3 regions of the Streptococcus halotolerans genome follow, and region 1 is predicted to be linked to each of the others. Evidence: predicted binding sites of a transcription regulator. Region 1 holds the regulator's gene; each other region holds the start of a gene.
The links. The regulator HrcA, encoded in region 1, represses chaperone genes, less so after heat shock. The targets are predictions, from matches to a motif close to TTAGCACTCNNNNNNNNNGAGTGCTAA.
Positions count from the first base shown of each region.

Region 1 (11,138 bases):
TTTTTTGAATTCAGCCACTAAGAAATCAATGATTTTTTGGTCAAAGTCGTCACCACCAAGTTTGTTGTCACCTGCTGTAGCAAGTACGTCAAAGACACCGTCACCCAACTCAAGGATAGAAACGTCAAACGTACCACCACCGAGGTCAAATACCAAGATTTTTTCATCTTTATCTGTTTTATCGAGACCGTAAGCAAGGGCTGCCGCTGTTGGTTCGTTAACAATACGTTCTACTTCAAGACCAGCGATTTTACCAGCATCTTTTGTTGCTTGGCGTTGGGCATCATTAAAGTATGCTGGAACTGTGATAACAGCTTTTTCAACTTTTTCGCCAAGGTAATCTTCCGCATAACCTTTAAGGTATTGAAGAATCATAGCTGAAATTTCTTGTGGTGTGTACTCTTTTCCATTGGCAGCTACTTTTTCAGAAGTTCCGATTTTTGATTTAATTGAGATAATCGTTTCTGGGTTTGTAACTGCTTGGCGTTTAGCAGCATCACCAACGATGATTTCACCATTTTTAAATGAAACGACTGAAGGTGTTGTACGGTTCCCTTCTGGGTTAGCAATGATTTTACTTTCTGTTCCTTCAAGAACGGCAACAGCTGAGTTAGTTGTCCCTAAGTCAATACCAATAATTTTACTCATTTTTTTCCTCTTTTACTTTATTTTCTTCTTGATAGTTTCCTTGTGTTGTTGAGACGTATCGGCAACTGTTGTCATCACATTGCCTTATCTGAAACCTTGGAGTCAAGGCCTCTGTCGTCACAATGGAAATTATCATACTAGCAAGCTTTGGACTTGCTTTCCTTTTGATTACTTTATAGTTTTACGACATTGCGGTCAAATCGTTTATTACGACGTGAGCGATTAAAATCGCATTTACGTTAATCGCAAGCTAGTAAGTAGCTTAGGCAATTCGCCCATAGCGTTTGCCGTTTTCTGATGAGTTGCTTTAGCAACCATCAGAAATAGCTAGTTGTAAACCACTACCATAGCCGGTCTTAACAAGCGGTCATGGAGTTGATAGCCTTTTTGAAAGACCTCTGCGATAGTTTCCGCCGGGTGTCCGTCATCCGCTGGTAGGGTTTGGACAGCCATATGAAAATTGGCGTCAAATACATCCATTGGAACTTCTTCGATACCTTCTTCTTTAAATGCTTGCAGAAGGCTCTCACGTGTCATTTCAAGGCCTTTCTTGACATCTTCTGTCAATCCTTCAACAGCTAAGGCACGTTCCAAGTTATCCAAGCTTGGCAAGATTTTTTTAGCTAAATCTTGTGAGCGGTAGCGTTGTAAACTTTGACGCTCCTCACTAGCGCGTCGTTGAATATTTTGCATTTCCGCATGGGCACGCAGATACTTGTTTTCGAATTCATCGGCACGTTCATTGGCCAATTCTAATTCTGACTTTTCACTAGCTTCTTCTGACTCGACAGTCTCATCAACAATCTCCTCAGTGTCGGTTTCATTGTCAATCGTTTCATCAACGATTTCTTCATTTTTAATATCTTCTGACACAGCGTCACCTCTTTTTATTCTATATCTTAATTAACTTCGTAATGATTGCCGCTTAAATAGCGATAATAATCAGCCAACTTCAATGCTAGGACTCGACTAATCACATTAATCAGGCTAATCGCCCGTCGATAGTCCATTTCGACCGGTCCGATCAAACTCAAGAGAGCAAAACCTCGATACGGTATTAAGAACTGATGTCGAATGACGGTTAGATTAGCAAGGGCGGGTTCACTACTATCTGCCACCTGAATAGTGGTCGGTTCTTCCTCAGACAAATTACTGCGCATTTCAATAGCCACCTTAGACTCATTGTCCAAGAACTGGTAAGTTGATAAATCCGCATAACTTAAAGCATTAACCTTACCAGAGATCAAAATCGTCTCACGAAAAAGTCCTTGGAAAATGTAATCAAACAAGTCCAGGATGTTATCCGTAGTGCTAAAATACTTATGGATAACTTGCGGCACTTCTGTCAACAGTTTGTAGTGAATGTCAAGAACAGCTTTACCAAGAAAACGTTCATTAACCAAAGCATTCAAGGTTTCCAAATCTTTGGTCAAGAAATTCTTAGGAATAGCAAATTGAACGGTCACTGGTTTGGAGTCATCCAACATCATCACTGCTAGTGCATCATGATTGGACAATTGCACGACTTCAAAGTTTGTCAACCGCTGATGTTTAGGTTCCACATCTAAAATCACAGAAGTATAACCTGTCAGATCAGCCAGGAGATGGCCAGCTGTAGCAAAAATATCTTCGAGACGAAAAGCTTCATAATCAAAAGCTTTAATCACCTGATAGACATCCTGCTCCTCAATACTTTCCAATCTCAGTGAGTTTTGAACAAAATATTGAAAACCAGCTCGACTTGGCAAACGACCACTAGACGTATGAGCTTTCTCCAGAAAACCAAGTTTTTCTAGCTTAGCCATGTCATTACGAATAGTTGCTGAACTGGAATCAATCGAACCTTGTAAAGCTTTTGAACCGACTGGTTCATGCGTTTGGGTGAACATTTCGATGATTAAATTCAAAATATCATTTTGTCTTGGTGTAATCATGGAACCTCCCTTCACGCTTTAGCACTCCTTTTTGTAGAGTGCTAATTTATAATTCTAATTATACACCTCTAGTTGAGGAAGTCAAGAGAAAAACACAAAAAATTAGCACTCTTTTTCATAGAGTGCTAATTCATCTGTTTATCGTATTTTTCAAGATTATATTCTTTAATGATCTGTTCTAATTGATTAGCATAATCATCATCGTGAGTGAAATCATAGCGGTAAAAAGCTTGAGTAGCTACGCTGATACTCGAAGCAGTTGCTAAGATTTTATATAAATTTTTATTGGCTAGACTACCATCCTTGAGCCCTGCTAAATAAATTTCCAAAGCATGATTCCACGATGGGTAGATAGCGTAATCTCTTTCAACTTCACTAACATTACCTTCGTTGCGTTCCATATTTTTCAGACGGATGCTATCATCACCGGGTTGGGCAGGAATCGCAAATAAATTATGATACTTAGCCGCTAATAAATTTTGACCAAAATTGGAATCATAGGCTGCCTGAGCAATTAGGACAGATGGTCTAATCCCATAATAGGTTGACAACTCTTGAACTTCAGGAGCAATTTTTTCAATAAATCGTTCATTATCCAAGCCAGTTGCCACTTTTTTCTCTGCCGATAAACTTCGGTAATTCAAAACAAGTGGCAAGATACCAATCAATACAAAAGCAATGGTAAGACTAATAAAAAATGAAAATTTAAAACGTCGTCTCACTCTACTTCTCCTCCAATTGCTTAATATATTCTTCCAAAGTCAAACCGTGCTCCGTCATATAGCGCGCAGAATCTTTACCCACAAATCGAAAATGCCAATCTTCATAGCCAACACCCGTAGAGGCTGTCTTCCCTTCAAGAAAACGAAGGACGAACCCATAGTCAGGAGCCAGTTTATGAATTTTTTCCATGCTAGACTTATCTGCTTGATTCAAAGCATCCACAGTACTCAAATCAATGGCGAGACCAGTTTGGTGTTCACTCGCTCCCCCTGGTTGGGAATAGGTTTTGACCAATCGTTCTGCTTCTTGATCATTCAAGTTAGGATCATTAGCTTTTTCCTGATCTATATATGATTGAAACAATTCCTTTTGATAGGCGACACTGCGGTAACCAGAAATCAAATGAAAAGCAGGATCTACTTCTTGGGCTGCTTTTAGAAAGGCTCTAACATTTTCAGCAATTCGCTTATCCACAGTGATGTTCTCAACCGTCTCCAAATCAGGATTTAGCTCTGGTGTGATGTGATCACGGTTCACCAAAACTAGCTCCCAATCAGAAGGCGAGACGTTGGGTAGGCCTGAATCTTGCGATGTTTTCTTTGATGCTGTTTTCTTTCCAGAAACTTGCTCAGCTGGCTCGATCCCCTTACTGCCAGTTGACCCTTGGGAGTCCCCTTGACTCCTGAACCAGAATAGCCCTCCGACTAAGACTAAAAAAGCGAGTCCCAAAATGACTAGAGACGATTTCCCTAACTTACTTCTCATTCGCGTCGATAATCTCTCTTCCTTTTTCACGGTAGGATAAGTCTGCTACAGTTTCAATGCTAAATTGACCATCTTTATAAGTCACAACTGAGATACTTCCATTATCAATACGTTGTTTTTCTTGATTATTAGCAATCAACCATATAAACGTACCGATAGTCATACCATGACTGACCACAATAGCATTGCCGCCACCCTGGCTTTCGATTTCTTTAGCCATGGCTTCGAAACCGTCATAGATACGTTTGCTTAAAACATCCCACGGCTCCGCCCAGTTGGCTGTATCGACTTCCACGATACTTTGAGCAATATCAGGGTAAGGCATTTCATCTAGTGAGCGGCCATCTGCAAAGGCAACCGTTCTTGGAAGAACACCTTGGAAAAGGTCACCATCATAACCGCCATCTAGACTACCAAAACACCATTCACGAATGCGTTTATCGCGTTTATAAGGAAGGCTTTCATTTTCTGTTTCACGAAGGATAATCTCCATGGTCTGCATGGTACGCCCAGAATCACTTGAAAATGCCGCTTTGAAAGGAATAGCAGATGCTTTCAAACCAACACCAAGTTCTCGGATACCCTCTTCACCAAAGGCAGTCAGGGGAGTATCAGACCAACCTTGTGCGCGACCAATCGTATTAAACATCGTCTTTCCATGTCTTGCAATATACAATTTCGTTTCTGTCATGCTAACCTCCATTCTTCCCTACATTATACCATAAGATAGTAACAATGCGATAGACAGCTACTTCCTTAGGAATGCCGTAGGTATCAAGAAAATGCAGGAAACTATTTTCTAGAGACACGTATTTTTTCAAACTACTGCTATGACATTTTTCCAACAAGGTGAGTATTTCCTCATTTTAAGAGAAATGATCAGGCATTTTTCATCTAAAAATAGCACCTTGATCTAAAAACTGTTTTTCCAAAACTAACATTTTCTTCAGGCGTTTGGCAGCTTCTTTAAACTTTTGGCTCACCAGAAAAACCTGCCATAAGTGACAGGTTCTTAGCTCCTTATTTAAATGATACCTTGACTGATCGGATCAGTAAGCTTACAGTGACAATCCATTTTAAACGGCTTTTTCAGCAAAAGGTTTTCTTAGTGGAAGACCATACCACCATCAACAACAATCGTTTGACCTGTGATATAGTTAGAATCTTCTCCCGCAAGGAAACCAACAGCATTGGCAACATCCTCAGGTTCTGATAAACGTCCCAAGGTAATGTCTTTGGCAAAAGTGTTCATGCCCCATTCATCATCTTTTCCAGCATTTTTACCAACCTGATGCGCAATATCATACATCATAGGCGTTTTGACAATACCTGGTGCATAAGCATTTACAGTAATGCCTTCTGCTGCCAAATCTTTAGCCCAGGTTTGAGTGATACCACGAACCGCAAATTTAGAACCACCGTAGACTGTCAAGTTAGGATTCCCTTCACAGCCAGCCTGAGAAGTGGCATTAATAATCTTTCCACCGTGCCCTAGCGCTCTAAAGTGCTTGAGTGCTGCTTGACCACCCCAAATAGTTCCACCAACATTAATCGCAAACGTGCGTTCAAACTGCTCAGGGGTAATGGTATCAAGAGGTGTTGTCGGTGCGATTCCGGCATTATTAACCACAACCGTTAAGTCTCCGAAGTATTCAACCACTTTATCAAAGGCTGCAAATACTTCATCACGATTGGAAACATCTGCTACGACTGCCAAAGCATCCTTGGAAGATAGCGCCTCAACAGCCTTGTTGGCTGTTTCCTCATTATAGTCCAAAATTCCTACTTTGAACCCATCTGCATGGAGACGTTTCGCAATAGCAAAGCCAATGCCTTGCCCAGCACCAGTAACAATAGCAACTTTATTCATCGTTATTACCTCTTTTCTTATGTGCTATGACACCCATTATAAAACTATTGACAAAAAAGGCAAGCGTTTTTATTGGTATAGTCTTTTGAATTAAGATTGAGACATCGTCACTTTCATCTTGCCCTACTCAAGTGCTGCCCGCATCTCAGTTCTTTGTCTCAAAGTTATACTCACTGAAAAAATCTGAATTATAATAACGATATGAACTTTACACAAGACTAAACGACAGAACTCAAATCGGCAGCTTAACTTATCTTCGTGATTATATTTTACTCATCATGGATAGGCTGTGTGGCATAAATCAAGGACGTTAGAGAAACCTGCCAACATTGGCTTTGAGTTCATTCCTCCTTCTACACCAGAGATGAATCCTATTGAGCAAGTCTAGGCTGAGATTCGTAAGAGAGGCTTTAAGAATAAAATATTTAAAACACTTGATGACGTGATGAACAAGCCGCAAGAAGTGATTCAACACTTCTATTGGTCTGATTTGAAATCGATTGTTCATAGAAAATGGATGGATTTCAGATTTTGATTTTCGATGAGTATTAATTCATTCGACTATACCAAAAATATTTGGACACTGGCTTATTGACAACGTCAAAAAACCTGCCACGAATGACAGGTTTTTTAACTTCTAGTTAAATTAGGAGATTAAAACTAGAAAGGAGATTAAATTAGGAAGCGAGGTTGGAGATTATTGAAATGTATCGAACAGTCAATTTTTAAGAGAGAGAGTTCCTCGCCTCTACACGTATTAGTTTATCACATCACCTAAATTTAACCAGTCAAAAATCATGAAATGTCATTTTTTCGTCCTGAAATGTTATTTTCCCATTTCGCGATTAAGGTTTTGACTTTCAAACGTGAGACTAGGCAGGACTCCCCATTTTCAAAATAAACCAATTGTTCGGTCTTATCAACACCACTCACATTGTCTAAATTGACTAAAAACGATCGATGACTTTGGTAGAATTTATCACTCATTTTTTCAATATCGGAAAGTCTAGCATAAAATTCTAGGCGTTCTGTTTTTGTCCTTAAAATTAATTTATGTGCCGTTTGAGAGGTTTCAAAATACAAGATGTCATGAAGTGGTACTTTAACTTGTGCTTTAGCAGATTTATAATCAAAATACTCTATTTCCGTCTGTACCCCTTTGGATAGACTGGCAGTGTATAAAATACTGTCGCGAACCTGATCTTTGAAATCATCCGGATCCAGCATCTTATCAATAAAATCATAAGCAGCAACCTTATATTTAAAGCTAATTGGTGCGAATTCTGAATGGGTTGTTACAAAAACAATCACCGCATTGGGGTCCATCTGGCGTAACTCTGAGGCAACTTCCAAGCCTTTACGAGCCTCATCTTTGATTTCAATATCAAAGAAAAAGAGCTGATGGCTTCCTCTTTCTTTAACATTATCGAGTAAATTAGAGGCTTTGCTATAAGCTGCTAAATGACGTGTGGATAAGTTTTCTTCTTTTAAAATCTCTTTAATCGTTCCCAATAATCGTTCTTGTTGACAGACGTTGTCTTCTAAGATAAAAATATTCATGGCTCTGGTCTCATTTCTAGAATTTGGGTGAAGCTATGATGTCCCATCTTGGTAGATAGAACGGTTTCCGGATAATTTTCTAAAATCTGTCGAACATTGGCTAAACCTATCCCCCTATTTGGTCCTTTGGTCGAGTACCCTTTTTGGAATATTTTAACGATATCAACGCTATCCTTACTTATGCTGTTTTCAACAACGAGTAGTTGGCTGTCTTCCCTCTTAAAAAAAGCAACACTGATGTGTGGTCTAGGTGATTCTTTGGCAGCTTCAATGGCATTGTCTAAAAAGACAGACAAGACAATGACCATATCCAAAACATCTAGATAAATTCCATCTATCCTATCTGGAATCTCTAAAAAGGCTTCAACGTTTTGGCTTTGGGCTTCAATCATCTTGGTCGATAAAATACTTTTAATCGGAGAAACTTTTAGATTAGCTAAACGTCCTAATTCATATTGCGAACGGTCAACTTTCATTTTCCGTCCCTCAATCAATTCTCCGTAAGCTTTTTGAATGGCTTCCAAATGTCCTGCATTAATGAAGGTACGCAACGTGTTAAAAGATTGCTCATAATATTCCTTAAAACTTTGCATATCACCATGTAACTTTTCAATATGCTGATTATAATCTTCTAGCGCTTTGATTTTTTCAGCCTTGGCTGCTGCCAGTTTGCGATCCATTTCTAGCTTTGCTTCATGATTAATTTCGGACAATAACCAGAAATATAGGAACATGTAAATAAGCATGATTTGCTGACGATAATCCCAAAAATTAAATGAGCCTGGAAATAAGCGCCTTGCTAAAACACTATAAGTAAAAATACCATAATAACTCAGTAAAAGGCCACTAAACATATTCGATAAAAAGTTCTTTTTAGCCGTTGACCCTTTTTGAATATATTTAAAATTAAGGTTTAGGGTTTTATTAAAAAAGTAATAGATAGGAAAAACACTACCGTAACTAAGGTATAACAGAGCGTATTCTTTACTAAGCACTTCAGGGCTGATGTCTAAGAGCGGTGACAGTAGGTATAGAGCCATTGACCTAGCAAAAATATCCACCGTCACAACAGGAAATAAAGCATAAAAGATATACTTGTAAAAACTTTCCTTTGGATTTCGATAGTAATAAATGGCTAAAAACACACCAAAAATAAAAGGAGAGGTCTCTAATTGAAAACAGTAGTTAACAATAATAAGCGAAAAGGCAAGTGGGAATAAATACCGTTTTTTGATAGTGATATCACTGATGTGGAGAAATATCAGCCAGTACATCATCCACATGATCACAAAGGCTAAAAAGTCCTTAATCAACTCTAAGCTCATGCTTCCTCCTGTTCATTTGAATAGATAATCAAGGTATCCTTAGCCATGTAAGAACCACTTGTAAAAACCACCGAAAGGTTAGGATTATCTTGAAAAATCTTTTGGACAAGATGTGTCCTTGTGCCCTTATTGTCTAAGGAAGGGGTTTGCCTGTCAAGTGGTAAACAACCGGAGACTAATGATTTTACAAACGTGCTATAAGAGACACTGATCTCACAGCCATTCTTAATTGTTTTAATCACTAGCCTTAAACTTGGCTTTTTACTGAGTTTAGCATGATGGATACCCAGTTGAAGCATATGATGAAGCAAGGTAACAGCATCCTTTTGAGTTAGCATAGGGATGTCTTCTGAATCCGGAAGTAGTACGGAGACCTGAATGCCTAACTGTTTGGCTTCCAACAAATCCTTGGTCACAGCCATTTTAATATGATTATTGGCGATCGGAATCAACTGATAGAATAAATAATCTTCATCTTTCATTCTATCCTGGGATTTTTTTAACACTTCTTCAAATGAGAGCCTAATCTCATCAATATCTCCATAATAAATACTATCATTAAGGCTAATCAAGATATTGTCATAGTCATGCTTAAAAGACCGGATATTCTGATAAATACCTTCCAAATGTTGGCTGTATTGTTCCAAATTAGCCAAGTATTGCTGCTCTTCTCTTTCAACATCGGATATATGACGTTCCCTAGCTTTTCGATTTAAAAGCGTTAACATATAAACCAGAACCATGACAGAGGCAAAAAGTGCTACACGGTCATAATCAGCCATTACTGATGAATGGTTAAAGAGAACTAGATAATGAACAATATAATAAAGTAAAAAGAGACCATTCATGCCATAAATATAACGTTGAACCTGTTTATCTGGAATGTTCAGAATGGTTGGGTAATCCAAACGAAAGAGACGCCGCAAGGCCCTAGTTGTTGGTATTAAAAACAGGAAAATGACGATTGTCACCCAAGGGGTTAAATAGGATGGATAATGTATTCCCCTTAATAAGGTTGGAGAAACAAAGATATAAAAATACCTTAAAAGTAAGTCTACAAGTACTACTGACAGGCCAGTATAGAATAAATGCCTACAAAGGGTTCTTTTCTCTTTTTCTAATAGAGACAGCAGTAAAAAAGTAAGCCATAGAGGTAAGAAGGCATTTACTCGGATGATAATTGCCAAGACTATTGATAATAGTAAATAAAAAGGGAAGTGATATTTGTTTAGTTTTCTCTGCCTCAAATCTTGGTAAATAAACCAAATTGCTGTGAATTCTAGTAGGTACTGTTCCATTCCAAAAAATTCCATCTATCCCTCCCTTCTGGATAATTTGATAAGTATCTGATAGTCTTTCTTTATATCGATAAGATTAGAAAAGAAGAGTCAGGTAAGTCCCGCTCTTCTTCTGCTATTAAAGACTTTGCAACATGTTGTCAATGTGTTCAATAGATTTATCGCGACCCAACAGATAGATAGTGTTTGGCAATTCTGGACCATGCATTTCACCTGAAACAGCAATACGAATTGGCATAAAGAGGTTTTTCCCTTTGATTCCTGTTTCTTTTTGAACAGCTTTGATTTGTGGGAAGATATTGTCTGGCTGGAAGTCTTCATCTGACATAGCTTCCAACTTAGCTTTAAAGGCTTCGAGCACTGTTGGAACAGTCTCACCTGCCATCACTTCTTTTTCCGCATCAGTCAAAGCAGGGAAGTCAGAGAAGAAAAGGTCTGTCAATGGGACAATCTCATCCGCTGCTGTTAGCTGAGGCTTATAGAGTTCCACCAGCTTTGCAGCTTTATCTGTAAGACGACCAGCTTCTTCAAGGAAAGGTTGGCAAAGTGCAAATACCTTGTCAAAGTCTGCATTCTTGATGTAGTCATTACTCATCCAGTCCAATTTCTTTTGATCAAAAGCAGCTGGAGACTTGCTGAGACGATGCTCATCAAAGAGATTAATTAATTCTTCACGAGAGAAGATTTCATCTTCACCACCAGGATTCCAGCCAAGAAGAGCGATAAAGTTAAAGACCGCTTCTGGTAAGTACCCTTTGCGACGGTAATCCTCAATAAACTGCAAGGTATTCGTATCGCGTTTTGAGAGTTTTTTACCTGTTTCGGAATTGATGATCAGGGTCATGTGACCAAATTCAGGTGCCGTCCAACCAAGAGCTTCATAGACCATGAGTTGCTTTGGTGTATTGGCAATATGGTCATCTCCACGGATAACGTGAGAGATTTTCATATCATGGTCATCCACAACAACGGCAAAGTTGTAGGTTGGAAAGCCATCCTTTTTCTGAATAACCCA
Region 1 covers NZ_CP014835.1:1,814,591-1,825,728, reverse strand. The annotation lists gene dnaK (molecular chaperone DnaK) at 1-648, opposite strand, end outside; gene grpE (nucleotide exchange factor GrpE) at 976-1,521, opposite strand; gene hrcA (heat-inducible transcriptional repressor HrcA) at 1,548-2,582, opposite strand; gene A2G56_RS08310 (glucosaminidase domain-containing protein) at 2,708-3,304, opposite strand; gene A2G56_RS08305 (M15 family metallopeptidase) at 3,306-4,070, opposite strand; gene A2G56_RS08300 (histidine phosphatase family protein) at 4,060-4,761, opposite strand; gene A2G56_RS10700 (hypothetical protein) at 4,763-4,915, opposite strand; gene A2G56_RS08295 ((S)-acetoin forming diacetyl reductase) at 5,176-5,940, opposite strand; partial or broken gene A2G56_RS10505 (transposase) at 6,201-6,475, shown strand; gene A2G56_RS08290 (response regulator transcription factor) at 6,736-7,500, opposite strand; gene A2G56_RS08285 (sensor histidine kinase) at 7,497-8,825, opposite strand; gene A2G56_RS08280 (hypothetical protein) at 8,822-10,138, opposite strand; gene gltX (glutamate--tRNA ligase) at 10,242-11,138, opposite strand, start outside.

Region 2 (11,138 bases), 780 kb from region 1:
TGAAGAGCAAGTCCCTTTGTGGGAATCACTATTGGGTGCATTGCAAGCGACTTCTACGCCTGACTAGCGAGAGAGAAAGAGAATGTCGGCTCTTTGTCAACTGTAGTGGGTTGACTTATAGTTAACACCGAGAGAGGACCAGTTTGGTCTTCTCTTTTGTTGTATTCAAAGCAAGATAAATCCGTTTTTTGAAGTTTTCGAAGTTCCTAAAGCCAAAAGCATTTCGCTTAATGACTTTAATAAGGTTGTTGGTCGCCTCTAGTTTGGCATTGGAATAAGGTAGTTTCAGGGCGTTGATAATCTTTTCCTTGTCTTTTAGAAAGGTTGATAAGACGGTCTTGAAGATGGGATGGACTTGTTTGATGGTATCAGAAATGAGTTCAAAGAAGTGTTTCTCCTGCTTTTCTTGGAAATGAAAGAGAAGGCATTGAAAGAGTTCATAGTGGTGACGTAGCTCATCAGAGTAGCTCAAAAGACGTTGCACAATCTCTTGATTGGTCAAGTGCATGCGAAAAGTTGGACGATAAAACCGTTTATCGTTTAGGTTACGACTATCTTGTTGGATGAGTTTCCAGTAACGTTTCAAGGCCTTATATTCGTGAGATTGACGCTCAAATTGGTTCATGATTTGGATACGGAGACGGTTCATAGCGCGAGATAAATGTTGAATAATGTGGAACCTATCGAGAACAATCTTCGCCTTAGGAAACAGTGTCTTAGCGATGTCATAGTAGGGACTAAACATATCCATGGTGATGACTTTAACACGACTGCGCACCTTGTGAGAATACCGCAAAAAATGATTTCTGATGACAGCTTGCGTCCGACCATCAAGGATAGCGATAATCTTGTTAGCATCGAAATCTTGGGCAATAAAGCTCATCTTTCCCTTCTTAAAAGCATACTCATCCCAGGACATGTTCTCGGGTAACCAGGTTAAATCGGTCTTGCACTCAAAGCGGTTGAGCTGCCGATAGACGGTTGACACAGAGACAGACAGGTCTTCAGAGATTTTTGTCATTGCCTCACGACTCATGAGTTTGTCGGTGATTTTGTGGTTAATGATGTTGGGAATCTGGTGATTTTCTCTGACCAGAGAGGTCTTAGCAACAGCCATTTTCCCACACGCTTGACATTTGAAGCGACGCTTTTTGAGACGAATCAGTACTTTACAACCCGCCATTTCCAGATAGGGAATTTTGCAAGGCTTTTGGAAATCGTACTTTGTCATTTTTCCTTGACAAACAGAGCATTGAGGGGGATCATAATCTAACTTGGCATGATACTCTCTGTGAGTGAAGAACTTGTCAAATGTCTTTTCAAAAGTGATGTTAGGGTCTTTAATGTCAAGCGACTCTTTGATATAATCTAATTGTTCCATATGAGTCTTTCTAATGAGTGGTTCGGTTGCTCTTCATTATAAGTCATATGGGACTTTTTTGCTATATTCAAAAAGACTCCATAATCTCCGAGGAGAATTTACCCACTACAGAAATTATAGAGCCAGAATGTCGAAGTCCGTAGATCTATGAATAGAAACATGCTATCGAGGCTTTCTAAAACAATGATTGGTTCCTTAGTAACCGTAGTGGGTAGATGAAAATGCCAAAATCGATAATCATTTAATAATGAAGTATATTAAAAACATACTAAGATTAGTAGTGAGGAAATCTCTGATGGGAGAGAGTGCTCATTATTTTTTCTTTTAGATTAAAGTACTGGCGTCTTACGTTCAAGCGTATTCACAGTATGCATAGTATGGCTTCGGCGAGTCAGACTAATACTTATCACATTGTAGACTTCTATGTGATAAGTAAAAAAGCAATAGCAAATGACTTTAACTAAGCGATATACGATTAGCTTTATGTATAGTATTTTGAATTAAGGTTGGTACATCATTGCTTTCGTCTTACCCTACTCAAGTGCTGCCCGTATCTCAGTTCTTTGTCTCAAAGTTAATTCATTCAACTAGATATTCTTATCAAAAATTATCCCAATAAGGTTCTTGTTTTTAATATCATTTTGAAGCTAATACTCAATGACGATCAAAAAGCGGACGTTGTTGACTTGATTTGATAACCTTCAGTTCTATCTGTATCAACATCCCCTAGTCTGCTTTTGATGGTCATTTATAATATAGTCTAAACAAAAACAATAGCCAATCATTGACTACTGTCCAAAAAAGATGGCTTACCCAAAACATTGATATACTTGATAAATGACAAGGGTTGTCCTAGGACAATGTCTAATCATGGTAAATAAGCTCCTTGTTGACGAGGATCTGGAGGGGGGGAGGGTGTTGGAAGATGAGTGACGCATTTCTCAGTGTTCAAACCATGACGCTTAGGGGTTTTTAGTAAGCACATGATAATGGCATTATGGATCTAAATCTCAATTTTTTGTCGTTTGTGTCATTTTTTATAAAAAAACAAGCCATGGTGGTAGCTTGTTAAACAGTTGTTGGAATAGAGATATTAATGAGATTTTCAGTGTGTGATGTTCTCAATTGTTCTTTCAAAACAATAGTTTTATCTATTTTGCGTTTAAGGAAGAATTCTCGGATAGCTTCTAATTCAGAATCTTTGATAGCACGGTATTTGTTTGAAATGAGGATTTCATAGTGTTTTGGTGCTTGCGAAAAGATAACGTCAGTGTTACCTGCAGAGTAGACTTCGACTAAAGTTGCATCAGTGTTTCGGAGTTGGTTTTTAACGAGTGTAGGGTGGCTGCTTGTCACATTGATAAGTCTCATGTTTATCCTCCAATAAAACTTTTTCTGTTTATATTATAACACTTATTAACCTGAAAAAATTATTTAATATGTTTTTTTTCCCACATTTCAATGCCCCATTTGTGACTACCACGTTTTAATTTAGCCTTAGCTTCATGGATAGGGAACCAAGCCAGCTTATTAAAATCTTCCAAAGGATTTCCTAACTCTTCAAAGGAAGTGACTTCGTAGATATAGGCAGGATTGTAAAAATGTGTATCGCGATGGCTAGAGTAGAAATACTCGTCAGCTTGTCCAAAATAGTCTCCAAGTTGTGCCTTAAAACCAAGTTCTTCGATCAGTTCACGTTCGAGCGCTTGAAAATGGTCTTCGTTTCCTTCTATTTCTCCACCGGGGAGAAACCAGGCTCCATTTGGTGCTTGAACCAGAATCATTTTATCCTGCTCTTTATTTGGGATAACAGCATAAACGCCATAACGATTTTGATAGACAACATTGTCTTCTTTGTGGCCGAATGTAGGATTTACCATAGTTTTCCTCGATAGTTTTTTCTCTTATTATACTAAAAATTAACCTAATAAACTAGAAAAGTTTCCCAAAATTTTGACATTTCCTGAGAATATTGGTATAAATGATGACAACAGTTAAAGCTTGGAGAGGTTGGTTATGTCAGCAAGACAAGTCACAATTTCAGCTCTTTTTATGGCGGTGACCATTATTTTGAGTGCTCGTTTCTTATCGATTCCTGTACCGGGAGGACATTTTTATATCAATGGTATTGTTATTTTTTTAGTAGGGCTCTTATTTCCACCTCTGGAAGCGATGGTGGTTGCGGGGATTGGTTCGTTTTTAGGAGATTTCTTCTTTTATCCGACACCCATGTTTGTCACGCTTGTAACGCATAGTTTACAAGTAGCTGTCATATCAGTTGTTGTTGGGCCAAAGGAGACGAAGGCTACCAAAAAGCGCGTTTTGTTGGCGATGTCTCTAGGGGCAATGGTTGATATTATTGGTTATGGACTAGGTAGAGCTTTTCTTTATGCCAATCTTCAATATGCGATGATGAAATTACCCTTTGATGTGTTGGCGGCTGTTCTCTCGATCTTGGTTGTTTATTGTCTTTATTTTAGAACATCAATTGTTAAGGATTTTCAGGCTTACTGGAACCTCCGATAATGCAAAAAGGTTGTGTCAATCTCATGATTGACACAACCTTTTTTCTAGCTTTCTTCAATAACAGCTTCAGCTTTTGTGTTTGATTTGATGACGATATGTCCATTCGAAGTCATGATAGCACGGAGATTTTTTTCTGAAGGATTTTCAAGGTAAAAATCTGTGATAGCATCTTCGATATGGTCTTGTATAGTTCGGCGCAGTGGTCGAGCCCCCATTTTTGGATCATAGCCAAGGTCAACTAGTTTTTCCTTAACTTTATCGGTTACCTCGAGGTGGAGGCCGTTGACAGCGAGACGGTCGTTAACATCTTCAAGCATAAGGTTAACAATCGTTAGAAGGTTTTCTTTTTCAAGGGCCTTGAATTCGATAATACCGTCAAAACGGTTCATAAACTCTGGGCTAAAGAAATCACCAAGTTGGTTAAGGACAGAATTGGTACGACCTTCACGGGCAGCACCGAAACCAACAGAAGCTTCAACTTTGCCAGTACCGGCATTAGAAGTCATGATAATGATGGTGTCTTTGAAGCTGACCGTACGACCTTGGCCATCAGTCAAGCGACCATCATCAAGTACTTGGAGGAACATGTGCATGACATCTGGATGCGCTTTTTCAACTTCATCAAGTAGGATGAGTGAATATGGGTTGCGGCGGACTTTTTCAGTTAATTGCCCAGCCTCTTCATAACCAACGTATCCCGGAGGAGCACCGACAAGTTTGGCAACAGCGTGTTTTTCCATGTATTCAGACATGTCGAAACGGATCATGCTGTCAGCTGAACCAAAGAGTTCAATAGCTAATTGTTTAGAGAGTTCTGTTTTACCAACACCAGTTGGTCCTACAAAGAGGAAGGAACCGATAGGACGATTTGGGGAGCCAAGACCGACCCGGTTACGACGGATAGCTTTTGCGATTTTATCGACAGCATCGTCTTGACCAATGACATGTGATTTAAGATCATCCGCCAAATGAACCAATTGACTTTGTTCTTTTTCTTTAAGATCGCCAACGGGGATATTAGTTTTTTGCTCAATAATAGCTTCGATATTTTTTTCCGTAATAATAGGGGTATCTTGATCGTCTATTTTTTGAGCTTGCATTTCTTTGTACTTAGCGATTTGATCACGATAGTAAGCGGCACGTTCGTAGTCTTCATCACGTGTTGCTTGAGCTTTGAGATTCTCAGCTTCAACTAGTCGCTGATCGATTTCTTGCGGATCAACAAAATTCAAGGTTAAATTCATCTTAGAACCGGATTCGTCAAGAAGGTCAATAGCCTTATCGGGAAGGAAGCGATCTTGAATGTAACGATTGGAGAGAATGGCTGCTGCTTCGATAGCATCAGAGCTGTATTTGACATGATGGTAATCTTCGTATTTTGGTTGAATTCCCTTTAAGATAGTGATGGTTTCTTCAACACTTGGCTCATCGACTTTAACCGGTTGCATACGACGTTCCAAAGCAGCGTCTTTTTCAATAATACGATACTCATTAAGAGTTGTTGCACCAACTAATTGGAGCTCGCCACGTGCGAGAGCAGGTTTTAAGATATTACCAGCGTCCATATTGCCATCGCCAGCACTACCAGCACCAACAATTTCATGGATTTCATCGATAAAGAGAATCACGTCTTGGCGATTACGAATTTCTTCCATGAGTTTTTGCATACGCTCTTCAAATTGACCACGGATACCGGTTCCCTGAACAAGGCTGACAACATCTAGACGAATGACTTGCTTGCCTTGGAGTTTTTGTGGAACATCAGCATCGACAATTTTTTGTGCTAGGCCTTCCACAACAGCTGTTTTACCAACCCCAGGTTCACCGATAAGAACAGGATTGTTCTTAGTACGGCGGTTTAGAATTTCAATGACACGAAGAATTTCATCATCACGGCCAATAACAGGATCAATGTCACCCTGACGAGCGATTTCAGTGATATTGATACCGAATTCGTCTAGGAGACCTTGGTTCTTTTGTTGAGTAGGTCCTTGGGGACCATTTGGATGACGGTTTCCTGGACCGTTGTTGCCACCTTGACCACCTGCTTGTGTTTTAGGACTGTTTGGTAAATCACCGCTGAAGGCGCGGAAGTTATTGAGATCACCAAAGAAATCATCGAAAAATGGGTTCATAGATGATGACGCTCTTTCTTGACCTTGGCCTAAGTTTGACAAAAGACTGTTTTTAGGATCTGTTTTCATGATTTGATAACAGTTTTGGCAAAGATCAACTTGTTTTTGTCTTCCATTAACATTAGTGTATAAATGGATAGTTGATTCGTTTAATTGACAATTTTGACAAAGCATAGATATACCTCGCTTTTTGAGAGATTTTTAAAAGTGAAATGTTTCAATAGATATAGGACTTTTACCAAACCAAATTGATTTTGGTCAAATATAGTCAAACTTTATCTGACTTTATTATAGCACGATAGTTCTGCATTGCAAGTAAAAAGTTCAAAAAATTGGCAGTCTAACTAAGGGAGTGCTAATGCGTTTTTTTAAACTTTTAATATCAGGAAAATAGTTGATTTAGTGTTACTTTGAAAGCTTTTTGTGGTAAAATAAGAGAAATTAATAGAAATAGAGGAGTAAGATATGGAATCACATTTAGTGAGAATCATCAATCGTCTTGAGCTTATGGCCACAGATGGCGGTAATTTAAAACGTAATTTTGAGCGAGAAGGAGTTGTTGTTGCAGAAGTATCATTCAATAACGATCCAGAAAACGGACCAGTCTTCACTTTGCGCGATGTTGAAGCTAAGGAGTCGTATTCGTTTGATAGCATTGATTTGATTGCAATGGAAATCTATGATTTGCTTTATTAAGGTAGTAGAAATGAGTCTGGGACATAGTGTCGGACTCATTTTTATTTTGCCTTTAAAGATGGTGATACGAGTGTTGGGAGCCTGTGATATTAGAGGCATCGCTGGTAGCTCATGTAAAAACTCAGGTGTTAGAAAGGCTATGATCTGATGTGAATATTTCAATAGATTTTAGCTTTGTTTATACAAAAAAGGATGCTTTATTGTATAAAAATACCAAAAAACATTGTGTTTTTAGTTTATCTATGCTATGATGGTTCTTATCTTTTAGTAAATAGGAGTTCGTTATGGATTTTTCTTTCCTTCCCAAGTATTGGGCTTATTTTAATTACGGCGTTATCGTCACCATTATGATTTCTGCCTGTGTTGTTTTTTTGGGAACCATTATTGGTATCTTAGTGGCGTTCTCAAAAAGGAGTTCCTTTAAGCCTTTAGCTTGGATAGCCAGTTTTTATGTTTGGGTCTTTCGGGGGACTCCTATGGTAGTCCAAATCATGATTGCATTTGCCTGGATGCATTTTAGTGGGGCGCCGACGGTTGGTTTTGGTGTCTTAGATATGGATTTTAGCCGTCTTTTGCCTGGTATTATTATTATTTCATTGAATAGTGGTGCCTATATTTCGGAGTCCGTTCGTGCCGGTATTGAGTCTGTTCCAAAGGGTCAGCTGGAAGCAGCCTATTCACTTGGTATTAAGCCTAAAAATGCTATGCGTTATGTTATTCTGCCTCAAGCGATCAAAAATATCTTGCCGGCTTTGGGGAATGAGTTTATTACCATCATCAAGGACAGCTCACTGTTACAAACCATTGGGGTAATGGAACTTTGGAATGGTGCCCAATCTGTCGTAACAGCGACCTATATTCCTGTTGAACCACTCTTGTTTGCAGCGTTCTACTATTTAATGATCACAACGGCAATGTCTAGATTATTGCAAATCCTTGAAAAACGAATGGGTAATGGAGGAACATTATAATGATAGAGACATTAATTTCAATCGAGAATTTGCATAAACACTTTGGCCAAAATGAAGTGTTAAAAGGGATCAATCTTGAAATTCATAAGGGAGAAGTTGTGGTTATCATTGGTCCTTCTGGATCAGGAAAATCAACATTCCTTAGAACCATGAATTTACTAGAAATACCAACGAAAGGTAGTGTTACTTTTGAAGGTGTGGATATTACTGATAAAAAGAATGATGTTTTCAAGATGCGTGAGAAAATGGGAATGGTTTTTCAACAATTTAACCTTTTTCCAAATATGAGTATTTTGGAGAACATCACTTTATCGCCAATAAAAACAAAAGGTTTATCAAAGAGTGAAGCAGAAAGAAAAGCTTTTGAACTTCTAGATAAAGTTGGTCTTCGTGATAAAGCAGATGCCTACTCGTCCAGTTTATCTGGTGGGCAACAGCAACGTATTGCCATAGCGCGTGGATTGGCTATGGATCCAGATGTTTTGCTTTTTGATGAACCAACATCAGCTCTTGATCCCGAAATGGTAGGAGAGGTTTTGGTCGTTATGCAAGACTTGGCGAAGTCTGGGATGACCATGGTTATTGTGACACATGAAATGGGATTTGCGCGTGAGGTGGCTGACCGTGTCATTTTCATGGATGGTGGTGTTATCGTAGAAGATGGCACACCTCAACAAATCTTTGAAAATACTCAGGAAGAAAGAACGAAACATTTCTTGAGTAAAGTATTATAAAAAAGATGCTAGGTATCAGCCTAGCTTTTTGGTATAATGGTCAAAAAGTATAGGAGTGTAGGATGGCAAGATTGATTGATGGTAAGGGCTTGGCCCAAAAGATGCAGGCTGAATTGGCTGAAAAGGTTGCTCACTTAAAGGAGAAAGAGGGACTTGTTCCAGGTTTGGTGGTTATTTTGGTCGGAGAAAATCCTGCTAGTCAGGTTTATGTTAGAAATAAAGAACGGTCTGCTAAAAAAGCTGGATTTTTCAGTGAAACGGTTCGTTTATCAGCAGCTATCTCTCAAGAAGAGCTTCTGGCTGTGGTTGAGCAGTACAATCGTGATGATCGCTTTCACGGGATTCTAGTGCAGTTACCCCTGCCAGATCATATTGATGAGGAAAAAGTTGTCCTAGCAATTGACCCGACTAAGGACGTTGATGGTTTTCATCATGTTAATACGGGACGTTTGTGGTCTGGAAAACCAGCTATGATTCCTTGCACACCTGCTGGTATCATGAAGATGTTCGCAGTTTATGGTGTTGACTTAGAAGGAAAAAATGCGGTCGTTGTTGGTCGTTCCAATATCGTTGGTAAACCGATGGCTGCTCTTCTCTTAGAAGCTGATGCTACCGTAACCTCGACACATTCTAGAACGAAACATTTGGCTGACATTACCAAGACAGCAGATATTTTGGTGGTTGCTATTGGGCGCTCAAAATTTATCACAGCTGATTATGTCAAACCAGGCGCAGTCGTGATTGATGTGGGCATGAATCGCGATGAGAATGGGAAACTATCGGGGGATGTCGATTTTGAAGCAGTTAAATCAATAGCTGATTTGATAACGCCAGTTCCTGGTGGTGTTGGTCCTATGACTATTACCATGTTACTAGAGCAAACTTATGAGGCTGCCTTAGCCACTTTAAAATAACCTCGAAATCTTGTCTCTGGGCAAGGTTTTTTCTTGTTTTAAATTATATAAATGATATAATCTGGTTATGAAAACTAGATATGATATTTTTGAAGAAATAAAATTAGAGAAAATACCACTATGGAAAGAGTTACCAGAATTGGACCTCTATTTAGACCAAGTCCTTTACTATGTTAACAAGGTTAGCCAGACAGGTGTTGACAGGGATGCTAAAGGGATTACATCTTCTATGGTAAACAATTATGTCAAGCATGGTCATTTAGAAAAGCCGTTTAAGAAAAAATACCAACGTCATCAGATAGCTCGTTTAATTGCTATTGCGTTTTTGAAAAATGTTTTTAGCTTGCAAGAGATTGGTGAGACGCTAAGCGTTCTGGAACAGGATTATAGCTCGGAAGATTTATACAATTGGTTTGCCACTTGTATGAATGAAGAAGCAGAAGTGCCAGAGGTTATTGCTTACGCTTGTTTGGCTGTAAAGTCTTATTATAAGGCTCGCTTGTTAACGATTGAACTGGGAGGAAAAAATAGTGAATCAAACCTTTAAATTAAATCATCCGCTATCGTTTGGAGAAGAAATTGCCAATGCAACAACACATGGGGTGGGATCAGCCATTATGCTAGGTCTTTTACCCGTTACTGCTATTAGAGCTTTCCAGCTTTATGATATGACAGCAGCAGTGGGGATGTCTATTTTTGTTATCAGCCTTTTCTTGATGTTTTTGTCATCGACGGTTTATCATTCAATGACTTATGGAACACCACAGAAATATATCCTGCGAATTGTCGACCATAGTATGATTTACATTGCTATTGCGGGTTCTTACACGCCAGTAGCCCTATCCTTGGTTGGTGGTTGGCTGGGTATTACCATTATCGTTTTACAGTGGGGAGCCACTGTTTTTGGGATTCTTTATAAAATTTTTGCTAAGAATATTAATGAAAGTTTTAGTCTTTCTCTTTATCTCTTTATGGGCTGGCTGGTTGTTTTTATTCTCCCAGCCATTATTCAAAAAACTAATCTTGTTTTTGGCCTGCTCATGCTAGCAGGGGGCTTATCATATACAGTCGGTGCTTTCTTTTACGCTAAGAAAAAACCTTATTTTCATATGATTTGGCACCTCTTTATCCTTCTAGCTTCAGCCTTGCAATACATAGCTATCGTCTGGTATATGCTTTAAGCATTGGATGTCATCCGATTCTTATTAGTTTCATCATGAAAACGCTTGACTTGGAGTTCACTCTAGGGTGTATAATAAGTTCAGGTTAGATAAATGGAGGGCAATGATGGAATACACAAGATTGGGAAATACAGGCCTTGAAGTGTCAAAATTATGTTTGGGTTGTATGAGTTTCGGAGATGCAAGCGTAGGTTTTCATTCTGGTTGGTTACTTAATGAAGCAGATAGTCGTCATATTATCAAAAAAGCGTTGGACATGGGAATCAATTTTTTCGACACCGCTAATACCTATGCCCAAGGGACTAGTGAAGAATATCTAGGTCGTGCTTTGGCTGACTTTGCTAAGCGTGATGAGGTGATTATTGCTACCAAACTCTTTTTCGGTGACGGCCATTCTGACAGCCCAAATACCAAAGGTTTGTCACGCAAGGCTATTTTTAATCAAGTAGAAGCCAGTTTAAAACGTTTGGGAACCGATTATATTGATATCTTATACATTCACCGTTGGGATTACCATACGCCGATTGAAGAAACCATGGCCGCTTTGAATGATTTGGTGCGTGCTGGTAAGGTTCATTATCTCGGTGCTTCAGCTATGTA
Region 2 covers NZ_CP014835.1:1,036,215-1,047,352, reverse strand. The annotation lists gene A2G56_RS04520 (ISL3 family transposase) at 122-1,381, opposite strand; gene A2G56_RS04515 (DUF1827 family protein) at 2,450-2,752, opposite strand; gene A2G56_RS04510 (NUDIX hydrolase) at 2,812-3,261, opposite strand; gene A2G56_RS04505 (ECF transporter S component) at 3,398-3,907, shown strand; gene A2G56_RS04500 (ATP-dependent Clp protease ATP-binding subunit) at 3,952-6,216, opposite strand; gene A2G56_RS04495 (DUF1797 family protein) at 6,508-6,738, shown strand; gene A2G56_RS04490 (amino acid ABC transporter permease) at 7,023-7,709, shown strand; gene A2G56_RS04485 (amino acid ABC transporter ATP-binding protein) at 7,709-8,443, shown strand; gene A2G56_RS04480 (bifunctional methylenetetrahydrofolate dehydrogenase/methenyltetrahydrofolate cyclohydrolase) at 8,506-9,357, shown strand; gene A2G56_RS04475 (DUF1836 domain-containing protein) at 9,425-9,904, shown strand; gene trhA (PAQR family membrane homeostasis protein TrhA) at 9,888-10,538, shown strand; gene A2G56_RS04465 (aldo/keto reductase) at 10,645-11,138, shown strand, end outside.
Region 2: the regulator HrcA is predicted to act here: its motif matches at 6,375-6,401, upstream of A2G56_RS04500 (ATP-dependent Clp protease ATP-binding subunit).

Region 3 (11,138 bases), 390 kb from region 1:
GTTAATGATGTTGGGAATCTGATGATTTTCTCTGACTAGAGAGGTCTTAGCGACAGCCATTTTCCCACACGCTTGACATTTGAAGCGACGCTTTTTGAGACGAATCAGTACTTTACAACCCGCCATTTCCAGATAGGGAATTTTGCAAGGCTTTTGGAAATCGTACTTTGTCATTTTTCCTTGACAATCAGGGCATTGCGGGGCATCATAATCTAACTTGGCATGATACTCTCTGTGAGTGAAGAACTTGTCAAATGTCTTTTCAAAAGTGATGTTAGGGTCTTTAATGTCAAGCGAATCTTTGATATAATCTAATTGTTCCATATGAGTCTTTCTAATGAGTGGTTTGGTTGCTCTTCATTATAAGTCATATGGGACTTTTTTGCTATATTCAAAAAGACTCCATAATCTCCGAGAAGAATTTACCCACTACAGAAATTATAGAGCCCTAAAAGCTAGAAAACTTCAACTAGCTTTTTTCATTGGAAAAAAATCTATTTTTTTGAAAATTTCGCTATCTATGCATATTGTGCATATGTTGTTTAGTAAAATAATAGAGTAATCGTCATATTTGTTCTCATCTAGGAAGATTAAACTATAAAGGAGATTAAGGAGATTCTAGAAAATATGAAAAATAAAACACTTAAAGGGACATCCCTTGTTACTCTCGCACTAGCAGCAAGCGGTGTTACAACTGCCGTACATGCTGATGACGCACAACCTACGGTAAATCCATCTGTCGAGACGTCACAAGTGACACAGTCAACTGAGACAACACATGTCACAGATCAACAACTTGACGGAGCAAAACAACAAGTTGCAACGACTAAGGCTGCTGCCGATCAAGCAAAAGATGTTTACGAGGACGCATCTCAGTCTGAAGGCGTTCAGCAAAAAGTCGTTGAACAAGCAACTACAGACGTCACAACTGCTGAGCAAGCTTCAACGATGACAACTGATCAGGTTAAAGCTGTTGAGTCCGAGGTTGCTCATGCAACAAGTGAGTTGCCTCAAGCTGAACAAAGCGTTGAACAAGCGCAGCAATCAGTTGATAAAGCTCAATCCGCTGCTGATCAGCCTGTAGCACCAATTGTTGACCAAGAAGCAGTTGATACCGCACAAGCAGAGGTGGCAACTAAGTCAGAAGACGTTAAAACAGCACAAGCTGAACTTGATCAGACATCTGCTAAATTGAAATCAGCTGAGTCTGAAGCTAGTGACGCTAAAACGTTGCTAGAACGCGTTGGCTCTGACGAACGTTCTGTTTACAAAACAGATTTTGACTTCAAAGAAAAATACGGCATTACAGCATCTCAATTCTGGTCATCTATCGGCGGACAGTCAAACGTTCTTGCAAAAGATGCTAAAAAATCAGATTTGAGTGAGCAAAACAATCTATATGGCGATGTGTCACAGTTCACAATAGATCGTTTCAGTCGTTTATATGGGACTGACATCGACGAGGCTGATCAGAATTGGGAACTTGATGTGAATAACCTAACTGATTTTGAACTACGCACGCTCACTAATTACGCAGCTAATATGATTAATGGCTTACGCCGAGCTTTGCAAGAGCAATTGCGTAAAGAAGGCTCAGACATTGTCATGCCGCTTGTTCAATTCACAGAAGAATCGTTAGCATCAGCTCGCAAGTACAACGAATGGTTAGTAAAACATTACCCTGCAGGCTTTAAGGGCCACGTTATGCGCGAAGCGCGCAAATCACCTGAGTTGAAAGGCACATTGATTGAGAATACTGTAGGCGAATCTATTGGCAATGGTCAACTCTGGCGTGATCGCCCGACGACTATGGCTAAACTCAAGGACATTTTAACAGACCAGATCGGGCAAATGGCGTTTGAAGATTATTTCGCTAACCACGGTCACACAAGTATGATTCTTGCGACTGACGCAGCAAGTTACGGTAATACTGGAGTTGAGACGTGGACATTTACGCCTGTTCGTTTCGAGGACGGCGCATTCAAGTTCTTATTCAATATGCGTGAGAATGCTGATCCTAAATTGAAAGAACCGAAAAAACTGGCTACAGTTTCAGATGAGGAGCTTGCTAAAGCTAAAGCTGCTGTACAAGCAGTAACAAATCTTGAGAAAGGCGTGAAAGCTGCTACAGATAAACTAACTTCTGCTAAGTCTGCTTTGTCTTCAGCTGAGCAAAAATTAGCCACCGCTAAGAAAGGCGATGCGGCTGCTGCAAAAGCTGAGACGTTGAAACGACTCGATGCGCTTGAAACAGCTAAAAATAAACTTGTTGAGGCTCAAGACAAAGTCAAAGCGTTGAAAGCTGTTATTGCTGACGGTAATGCTAAGCTCAAAGCCCACAACTCAGGTGTTCAGTCACTTGCAGATGCTAAATCTAAATTAGCTAAGGCTGAGAAAGACTTGGCTAATGCTAAAGCTAAGACAGCGAGTGCAAAAGTTGCGTATGATAAAGCGTTAGTAACCTATCAAGATGCTAAGTCTGAATATGCTAAATTACTTGCTGCCCGTGATGCTGAACAAGCTGTTCAAGACACAACTAAACCAATTGACAAACCAACAGATGTCGAACAACCAGGTGAAACAGATGAGCCGGTGGTCACAGATGATGAAGAGAACGTTAAACCTATCATTCAGATTGATCCTGAGACAGGCTTACCTCTCATCGACAATACGCCTCAGGACGTTAAGCCTGATACTGTGAAGCCAACAGACGCTAAAACAGACATTGAGCAATCAACTAAGGCTGATCCGTCTCACTTGCCAATTGACCTTGAGACAGGCAAGCCGATCATCGATAAGACGCCTTCAGAATACCAGCCAACTGGCAATGCGCAAAACAGTGGCATTAGTGCTCACAAAACAAAATTAGACAAAAAAGATGACGATAGTTATAACAAACAAACTCCTTTAAGAACAGGGATCACTCAAAATAATGATGGTTCACTTTCTTACAGTCGTGTTGCAGCCAATAACACCCTGCCAAGTACAGGAGAAAGACATAGCAATAATCCCCTTATTGGTGGATTACTACTACTATCAGGACTTTTCTTTTATAAAAAAAGAAAGTCAAAAATTTAGGTATAACAACATCAAAATTAATATTACAGGAGGTAATAACTAACATGAAAAAAACGACAATCTATTCTTTACTTGCAACTACTGCACTTGCGACAGCCATCATTCCAACTACTATCACACATGCTGAAGACAGTACGACTGTATCCTCTTCAGTCTCAGAACATTACAACGAGTTATCCCAAAACCTAGATAATATCGCCAAGAAAGCCAAAGAATCTGTCAATGCTTCAACGCTTTCAGACACAGACAAAATAAGTATGACTACCAAAATCGATGGTCTACTTGATCGTTGGCAAGAAACATTAAAAGGCGATCTAGCTCTGGGCAGCAGTAGTAACATCTTTCTCACTAACGATTTTGAAACTGCCAGAGACAACATAAATACTGAAGTCTATAGAGCACAACAGATAGCTAAAGTCACAGATCATTACAATAAAATCGTTGCGCAGGCGGATACGCAAAATATCTCACATGAAGACTTAGATAAAACTTTCGATAACAATTTGTATGAAATGAAGTCTGTTGGATCTAAGTCAATTATTCAATCATCTGAAGAAGAGCTTACCAAATTTTTGAATGAATTTGAGGAACAAAAACTATCTAAAAATGGGCAAACCACTGCCCCATCCAGCACAACAGCGTCTACAAGTTCATCAAGCACTAGTTCAAGTAGTAGCCCTAAGCTAGAAACCTCAAAAACTGAAACTGATCAATCATCATCAACTACTCAAACAGAAGATGCTAAAAATAGTAAAACAGACATGAGCGATGATAACTTTGACTTTAACAAACTAGTCGGAACATGGAAAAATGGTAAAGGAAGTACGATTATCATCAATGCTGACGGAACCTATGGTGGGGATGGAACAGGTCATCTTGGTAAGAATGGGACCCGTTACGATAACACCAACATCTGGTCTGTCGGGATCAAGCCAGATAGTAATGCGCCTGGAGCACTAGTCTTTTATGCACCAGCGGGTACCGCTTATCCGGATCGTGGACGTGGTAAAGATGCTAGTAATATCAATAAAGACCGAATCATACTAACAAATGCCTATCCTGAAGGCATTGCTGATGAGGTCTACTATCGTGATACGAAAAACACTAAAGCAACTGGTAACGTTAAAAATAGCACTGATTCCAATAAGAACAATTCCGGTAAAATTGATGGCCTTACAGGTACGACATCAACAGCCGATCAAGATAAGAATAAGGTCCCTACTAATCAGTCTACCCCGGCATCAGCACCTCAAAAAGACACTAAAGCAAAAGCTAAACAATTCAGTCTCCCATCAACTGGTGATACGCAAAGCATTATTACTATAGTTATTGGAATCGCTGTTATTGTCCTTGCCGGATTCTTTGGCTATAAATCTAAAAAACAAAAATAACCCTAGCTGATAAAGCTAAAAAATGACTAGCATCTCATCAGATACTGGTCATTTTTATTAAAAATTAAAGTATTCAGGAAATTTTATGAAACAAAACATAAAGACAGTCAGGTTGTTATTCCTTCTATGCCTCTTCCTATCAGCCTGTTCTTCCAAAAACACTGCCAATCCCCAATACCAAGAAAACCCCACTGAGACCATAACGTCTAGTAAGAGTCCTAAAGCCAGAATAACTACAAAATCGTCAGCAACTTCAAACTCCTCAAGCGCAACAAGGTCTAGCGAGAATTCTAAAGCCAAAATGACTACAGAATCGCCAGCGGATCCAACCTCCCCAAACATGCCATCGTCATCTTCTCAAGAGTCACTCCAATCATCAACACCTTGGAATCCTGAGAAAAGAAAACAATTGGCAACTTTTATGGACGCTTGGGGGCAAGAAATGGGGCAATATCCTTACGAAGACGTGACAGACATTTCTGTTGGTCTTCCCATTATTTACCAAGCCAGAGATGTTCTAGATGTTGGCTACTCTGAGGATAAGCCGACCAATCATGAGTACACTATCGTAGCTACCTACCAATATCGCTGGAATATCAAAGCTTATCATCGCTACCATTTCGCCTTAAAACGTGATGGAAGTCCGGTAGTCCTGTATTCTGGAAGTGCTGTTATTGTCTACAATTCTGATAATACGGTTAACTCTCCTTATAATGTTATGGGAGAGACTGAAAACCAGGATCTCAAAGATGCCTTTGCTAAAATTGTATATTCTGAAAACTAATCATCTTCACAAAAGGATATTAACATGAAAAAAATACTCAATTATATTTGGACAGCTATTTTAGCCCTACTCGTCCTGACAGCTTGTAGTTCTAAACCAAATGTAACAAACCATCAACAGCGTTTATCACAAAGCTTGCAAGATAACAAACAAGACATTTATTATATTTTTAAACGAGATGACACTTCTCCTTTTCAATATGACCATAATGATACGCCTGATTCCATTGTGATTAAAAAGAATGGATACTATGAAACCTACTGGTTAGCCAGTATGGAGCAACCTCCAAAAGGGTTTACCTTAAAGGCACTTTCTAAACTCTCTGACAAAGACATTATTCATAAATTGAAGCAACTGGATGTTGTATCGGTAGATCAAGCTATTAGTGAAATCACAGCAAGCGATGACAGGTATGCTTCTAAACCTGCTAAAGAATTTGGAGTGGGATTCAAGCTTCTTATTCATTCTGAAAAAGGGAGTAAGAAGACCCAATCCGAGACTGTTGAAGTGCTTAGCACAGCAACCAATGAACGTTTTACAACACTCAACCAATTGGACCAAAGTAAAACCTTTACCTTTTCCAAGTCCACTTACAACGGATTAGCCAAAACAAATGAAAACGGCGACACTTTAGAGGGCATTTTCCGTCGCTCGAAAAAGAAGGTCGTGCTTGATCAGCCAGCCTCCCATGATAACTTCCAAATAGACATCACTCTTTCTGAAAAAGACATCCAAAAGATAGCTCAGCTTAATCAAAAAATTGATGAAAAAATGTCAACAAACGATTCCTCCAGCCAATCAAAAGAGCAATCAACTGAAGTCTACCAAGAGTCCAGTGCTAGAACACCTTGGGATGCTGCAAAAAACAAGAAACTTGCGGACTTTATGGTGTCTTGGGGACAAAGTATGGGACAATACCCTTACAAAGATATTACGAGTGACGTTGCCAGAGCAAACATCACTTTTGATGGACAAACACTAGCTGATATTACTTATTCAGAAAATGGCATTAGCAATGCTGAATACACACTAGTCGCAAGCTACGAGCATTGGTATTCCGATATGCAATTGCACCGTTATCTCTTTGTAATCCGAAAAGATGGAACACCACAAGTCCTATACTCACTCAATAATCAAGGATTTTCAGCTAACGGCATCGATTTTGTCTACTACATAGCAAAAGAAACTGAAAATACCGATCTTAAAAAAGGGTTTGCTGATATTGTTAATTGATACCAACTGCCTACGACAAACCATTCAATTAACGATGTTTACATCAATAAAAAGATGTTATTGACAATACCCAATAACAATACCTAAAGTTGAAAACAAAAATCTAAGAGAACTCAACTATGCTTAAATCAACTATCTTGACAACCGTTCTAAGTTGCCAAGAAAAGAAAGAGCAGGCAAGTCTCCCAAGCAATCCGTTTGACCATTATCGCTTGTCTTAGCGTTGAATAAGTTCATTCTTTCAAGTTGCAAGTGATAAACATTTGATAAGCTTCTATGTAATCGAAACATTTTCCGCATAGATAGCCTGAGGGCATGTCGACTAGAAAGCTTTTAAATAGTCAACCTTAAAAACGAATGGTTACAAAAAATAAGAATCTGAGACGTCTGTCTCAGATTCTTTTTAACTATTACATCATTCCACCCATTGGATCCATGCCTGCTGGCATTGCTGGGCTTTCTGGTTCTGGTTGGTTTGCGACAACAGCTTCTGTTGTTAAGATAAGGCTAGCAACTGAGGCTGCATTTTGAAGGGCTGAACGGGTTACTTTAACAGGGTCAATGATTCCTGTTTCAATCATGTCTACCCATTCACCATTTGCAGCATTGAACCCTGTTCCAACTTTGCTATTTTTAAGTTTGTCAATAACAACAGAGCCTTCATAGCCCGCATTGTAAGCAATCTGACGAACTGGTTCTTCAAGTGCACGAAGAACGATGTTGCGTCCTGTTGCTGCATCATCTTCAAGTTCAAGAGCGGCTACTTTGTCAATCACATTAACAAGTGCTGTTCCACCACCAGCAACGATACCTTCTTCCACTGCGGCACGTGTCGCGTTTAAGGCATCTTCAATTCGCAACTTCATTTCTTTCAATTCTGTTTCGGTTGCTGCACCAACCTTGATCACAGCTACACCGCCGGCTAACTTAGCAAGGCGTTCTTGTAACTTCTCACGATCAAAGTCTGATGTTGTTGTCTCCAATTGAGACTTAATCAAGTTAACACGATTAGCGATAGCCGAAGCTTCACCTGCTCCCTCAACAATGACCGTGTTATCTTTGTCAACAGTAATTTTCGCTGCTTGTCCAAGAGCTTGCATTGTTGCGTCTTTAAGGTCAAGTCCAAGGTCTTCTGTGATAACCGTTCCGCCAGTCAGGATAGCGATATCTTCGAGCATAGCTTTACGACGATCACCAAAACCTGGTGCTTTGACAGCTACAACATTGAATGTTCCACGAATTTTGTTAAGAACTAGAGTTGGTAGAGCTTCGCCATCAACGTCATCAGCGATGATAAGCAGTGGACGATTGGTTTTGAGAACTTCTTCAAGAAGTGGTAAGATGTCCTGGATGTTTGAAATTTTCTTATCCGTAATCAAGATAAATGGATTTTCAAGATCAGCAACCATCTTCTCGTTATCAGTTACCATGTATTGTGACAAGTAACCACGGTCAAACTGCATTCCTTCAACCACTTCAAGTTCTGTTTCCATACCACGAGATTCTTCGATAGTAATAACACCATCATTACCCACGCGCTCCATAGCTTCAGAAATGTATTCCCCAACTTTTTCAGAACGTGATGATACCGCTGCAACTTGGGCAATCGCCTCTTTCCCAGAGACAGGTTGAGCAATTTCTTTAAGATCAGCAACTGCTGCAGCTACCGCAGCTTCAATACCACGACGGATACCAATTGGGTTTGCACCTGCTGTCACATTTTTAAGTCCTTCACGCACAATTGCTTGTGTCAAGACAGTGGCTGTTGTGGTACCATCTCCAGCAATATCGTTCGTTTTTGAAGCCACTTCAGAGACTAATTTAGCCCCCATATTTTCAAAATGGTCCTCTAGTTCAATTTCTTTAGCAATGGTTACACCATCATTTGTGATAAGTGGTGAACCAAAAGCTTTCTCAAGAACAACATTGCGTCCTTTAGGACCAAGTGTTACCTTCACTGTATCTGCTAAAATATCAACACCACGCACCATACTTTCTCGTGCATCTGCTGAAAATTTAATATCTTTTGCCATAATTTAAGATATAAAGGGCATCAAACGAACAATAGCAAAATAGGGAGCCTGCTTAGACGCTAGCGTCTAAATAGTGTTCCTCTTTTTGCAGCCATCCCTAGCCCGTATTCAGTTTCAACCAATACGGACTAACCCTTTCTCCTTTCTAGTCTTTCTTACTCTACAATCGCAACAATATCTGACTCACGGATGATTGATAAGTGATCATCACCGTCTTTGACATCAATCCCTACGCCATTTTCAACTAAAATCTTATCGCCTACAGCAACGCTGGGCGCTACTAAATCGCCATTAAGTGTACGAACACCTTGTCCTACGGCTACAACAACTGCTGTCTGAGTTGCTTCGTGAGAAGCACCCGCTAGCACAAAACCGCCAACTGATTTCTCTTTTACTTCTTCAAAAGTCACGACCACACGATCGCCTAATGGTTTTAACATCATATGCCTCCATAAGGATTATTTTCATAATAGCTTTCGAAATAAACTGCATTAGCACTCTTGACAACAGAGTGCTAGCTATTACAAAAACTATTATAGCACTTGGTCAAAAATAGTCAAAATAAAAACGCTAAAAACTAAAATGTTTTCAGCGCTTTATTGTCTTATTTTGATTGACTAAGTTTGATTTCAAAATCTTCGATGACTTTCGAGACATTTTTCTTACCTCGATAGATACCGTAGCCAAATAATAGCATACCTATACTACCAATAATGATTAAGACGAGACCTAAAGCTGTTACCCATAGATTAACCAGATGAAAGAGGGCGAACAAAACCACTCCGATACTTGACACAATAAAGAAGAGTGAGAACCACCGTCCTAAATTTTCAATCATATGTTTTTGATAGGCTATCTCTGTCTCATAACCTTTAATCATTTTTTGATTCGTCATCAGATTTTACTCCTTATAGTTAGTAAGATAGACCTGGATCAAAGAATCCGACAAGCACACCGACAAAAGCAATAACTACCAAAAGAAGCATTACCTTAATAGGTGACATGTTTTTCTTCGCCATTAGCCACCAGCAAAATACGATAAAGATAGCTGTCAACAATCCTGGATACACAGCATCCAACTGATCTTGTAAGACGAGGTACCGATTGTTCCTACCCCTATAAAATATTTTCCAAAACCTCAGCTATCCCATCGCTATTATTATCTGCTACAACATTCCCAATAGCCTGCTTAACCGCCTCTGGTCCATTTGCCATGACATAGCCTTGACCAACAGCTTCAAGCATGTCTAAATCATTGAAATTGTCGCCAAAAGCAATCGTCTCGCTCATAGCGATACCATAATGCTCTGATAACTGCTCAACAGCCCTTCCTTTTTGAATACCTGACGCCATGATTTCTAAATAATAAGGATAAGACTTAGCAATAGACAAGTCAGGATACCGCTCTTTCAGAACGTCTTCAACCACTAAAATCTCATCTGGATTACCCATTAATAGTAATTTATGAATATCAGACAAATGCCCTACATCTTCTAAATTAGATTCCTGGGATGATATTCCTACGACATCCTCTTCTCTGGCAATCCATTGATTGGAACGATCTTGTGACAACCATTTTTCACCACTATAAACATTCCAAGCAATGGTAGGATGTGCTTCTTCCAAATAACGACAAATCTTCACACCATCTTCGATAGGCATGGGTGAAGAATCAATTTCCTCTCCATTTTCATCCTGAATAAAGGCACCATTATAAGAAATAATAGGTGTTTTTGGTAAAAAGTCCTTAATAATAGGTTTAATAGCCTCTGGCATACGAGCAGATACCGGTACAAAATAAATTCCTTTTTCAACAGCTTTAACCAAAGCTTCTTGCGTTCTCTTAGTGACCACCAATTCATCAGTAATCAAGCTTCCATCAATATCGCTAAAAATAATCTTGACCATAACTACCTCCTTTCTAGCAGTTTACCATCTTTTGAAAAGGCTTACCAGTGACGATTGTCATCAAAAAAGACTAGACAAAAGTCCAATCTAGTCTCTCTATTTAATGTATAGTGATGGCTACTTTGCACACAACTAAAACCATAATGTTTTAGTCGTAGGTATAATACCTATTTCTTTTTTAACATAGGCATTTATCAAGTAGTTGCTTGGGATACCAGCTTGCCATTTTCCAAACTAATAATATCATCAAAATAAGGCTTCATTTCCTCTGAAAGATGATGTGTGATAACAATAAGGGAATAGGCATCATCAGAAAGAAGCTCTTTTTCAATTGACTGGGCTAAAGCTTTATTTAAGTTTGAAGTACTTTCATCCAATAATAAGAATTGACTACCATTGAGAATAGCTCTTGCTAGTGAAATACGTTGTTTTTGTCCTCCAGATAAATCAAGCGCTCCTTCGCCAATTAAAGTGTCTAATCCTTTAGATAGTTGACTGATATCATTAGTTAGACAAACTTTTTGAATCACTGATTCTATTTCCTCATCAGAAAAATCATTAGTTAAAGTAATGTTTTCACGTATGGTTCCATTGAAAATATAAGGCGTTTGCTCAACATAGGTTATTTGAGATCGTAAGCTACTACCATTTATGGCTTTCAATGCCTGATCATCAAGTTCTATCGTTCCTGAATCATAGTTTAAACTACCA
Region 3 covers NZ_CP014835.1:1,423,569-1,434,706, forward strand. The annotation lists gene A2G56_RS06360 (ISL3 family transposase) at 1-324, opposite strand, end outside; gene A2G56_RS06365 (SEC10/PgrA surface exclusion domain-containing protein) at 628-3,078, shown strand; gene A2G56_RS06370 (LPXTG cell wall anchor domain-containing protein) at 3,123-4,469, shown strand; gene A2G56_RS10250 (DUF4767 domain-containing protein) at 4,771-5,253, shown strand; gene A2G56_RS06385 (DUF4767 domain-containing protein) at 5,278-6,486, shown strand; gene groL (chaperonin GroEL) at 6,897-8,519, opposite strand; gene groES (co-chaperone GroES) at 8,675-8,959, opposite strand; gene A2G56_RS06400 (hypothetical protein) at 9,124-9,414, opposite strand; partial or broken gene A2G56_RS10255 (PTS system mannose/fructose/sorbose family transporter subunit IID) at 9,434-9,619, opposite strand; gene A2G56_RS06405 (Cof-type HAD-IIB family hydrolase) at 9,636-10,427, opposite strand; gene A2G56_RS06410 (ABC transporter ATP-binding protein) at 10,622-11,138, opposite strand, start outside.
Region 3: the regulator HrcA is predicted to act here: its motif matches at 9,011-9,037, upstream of groES (co-chaperone GroES).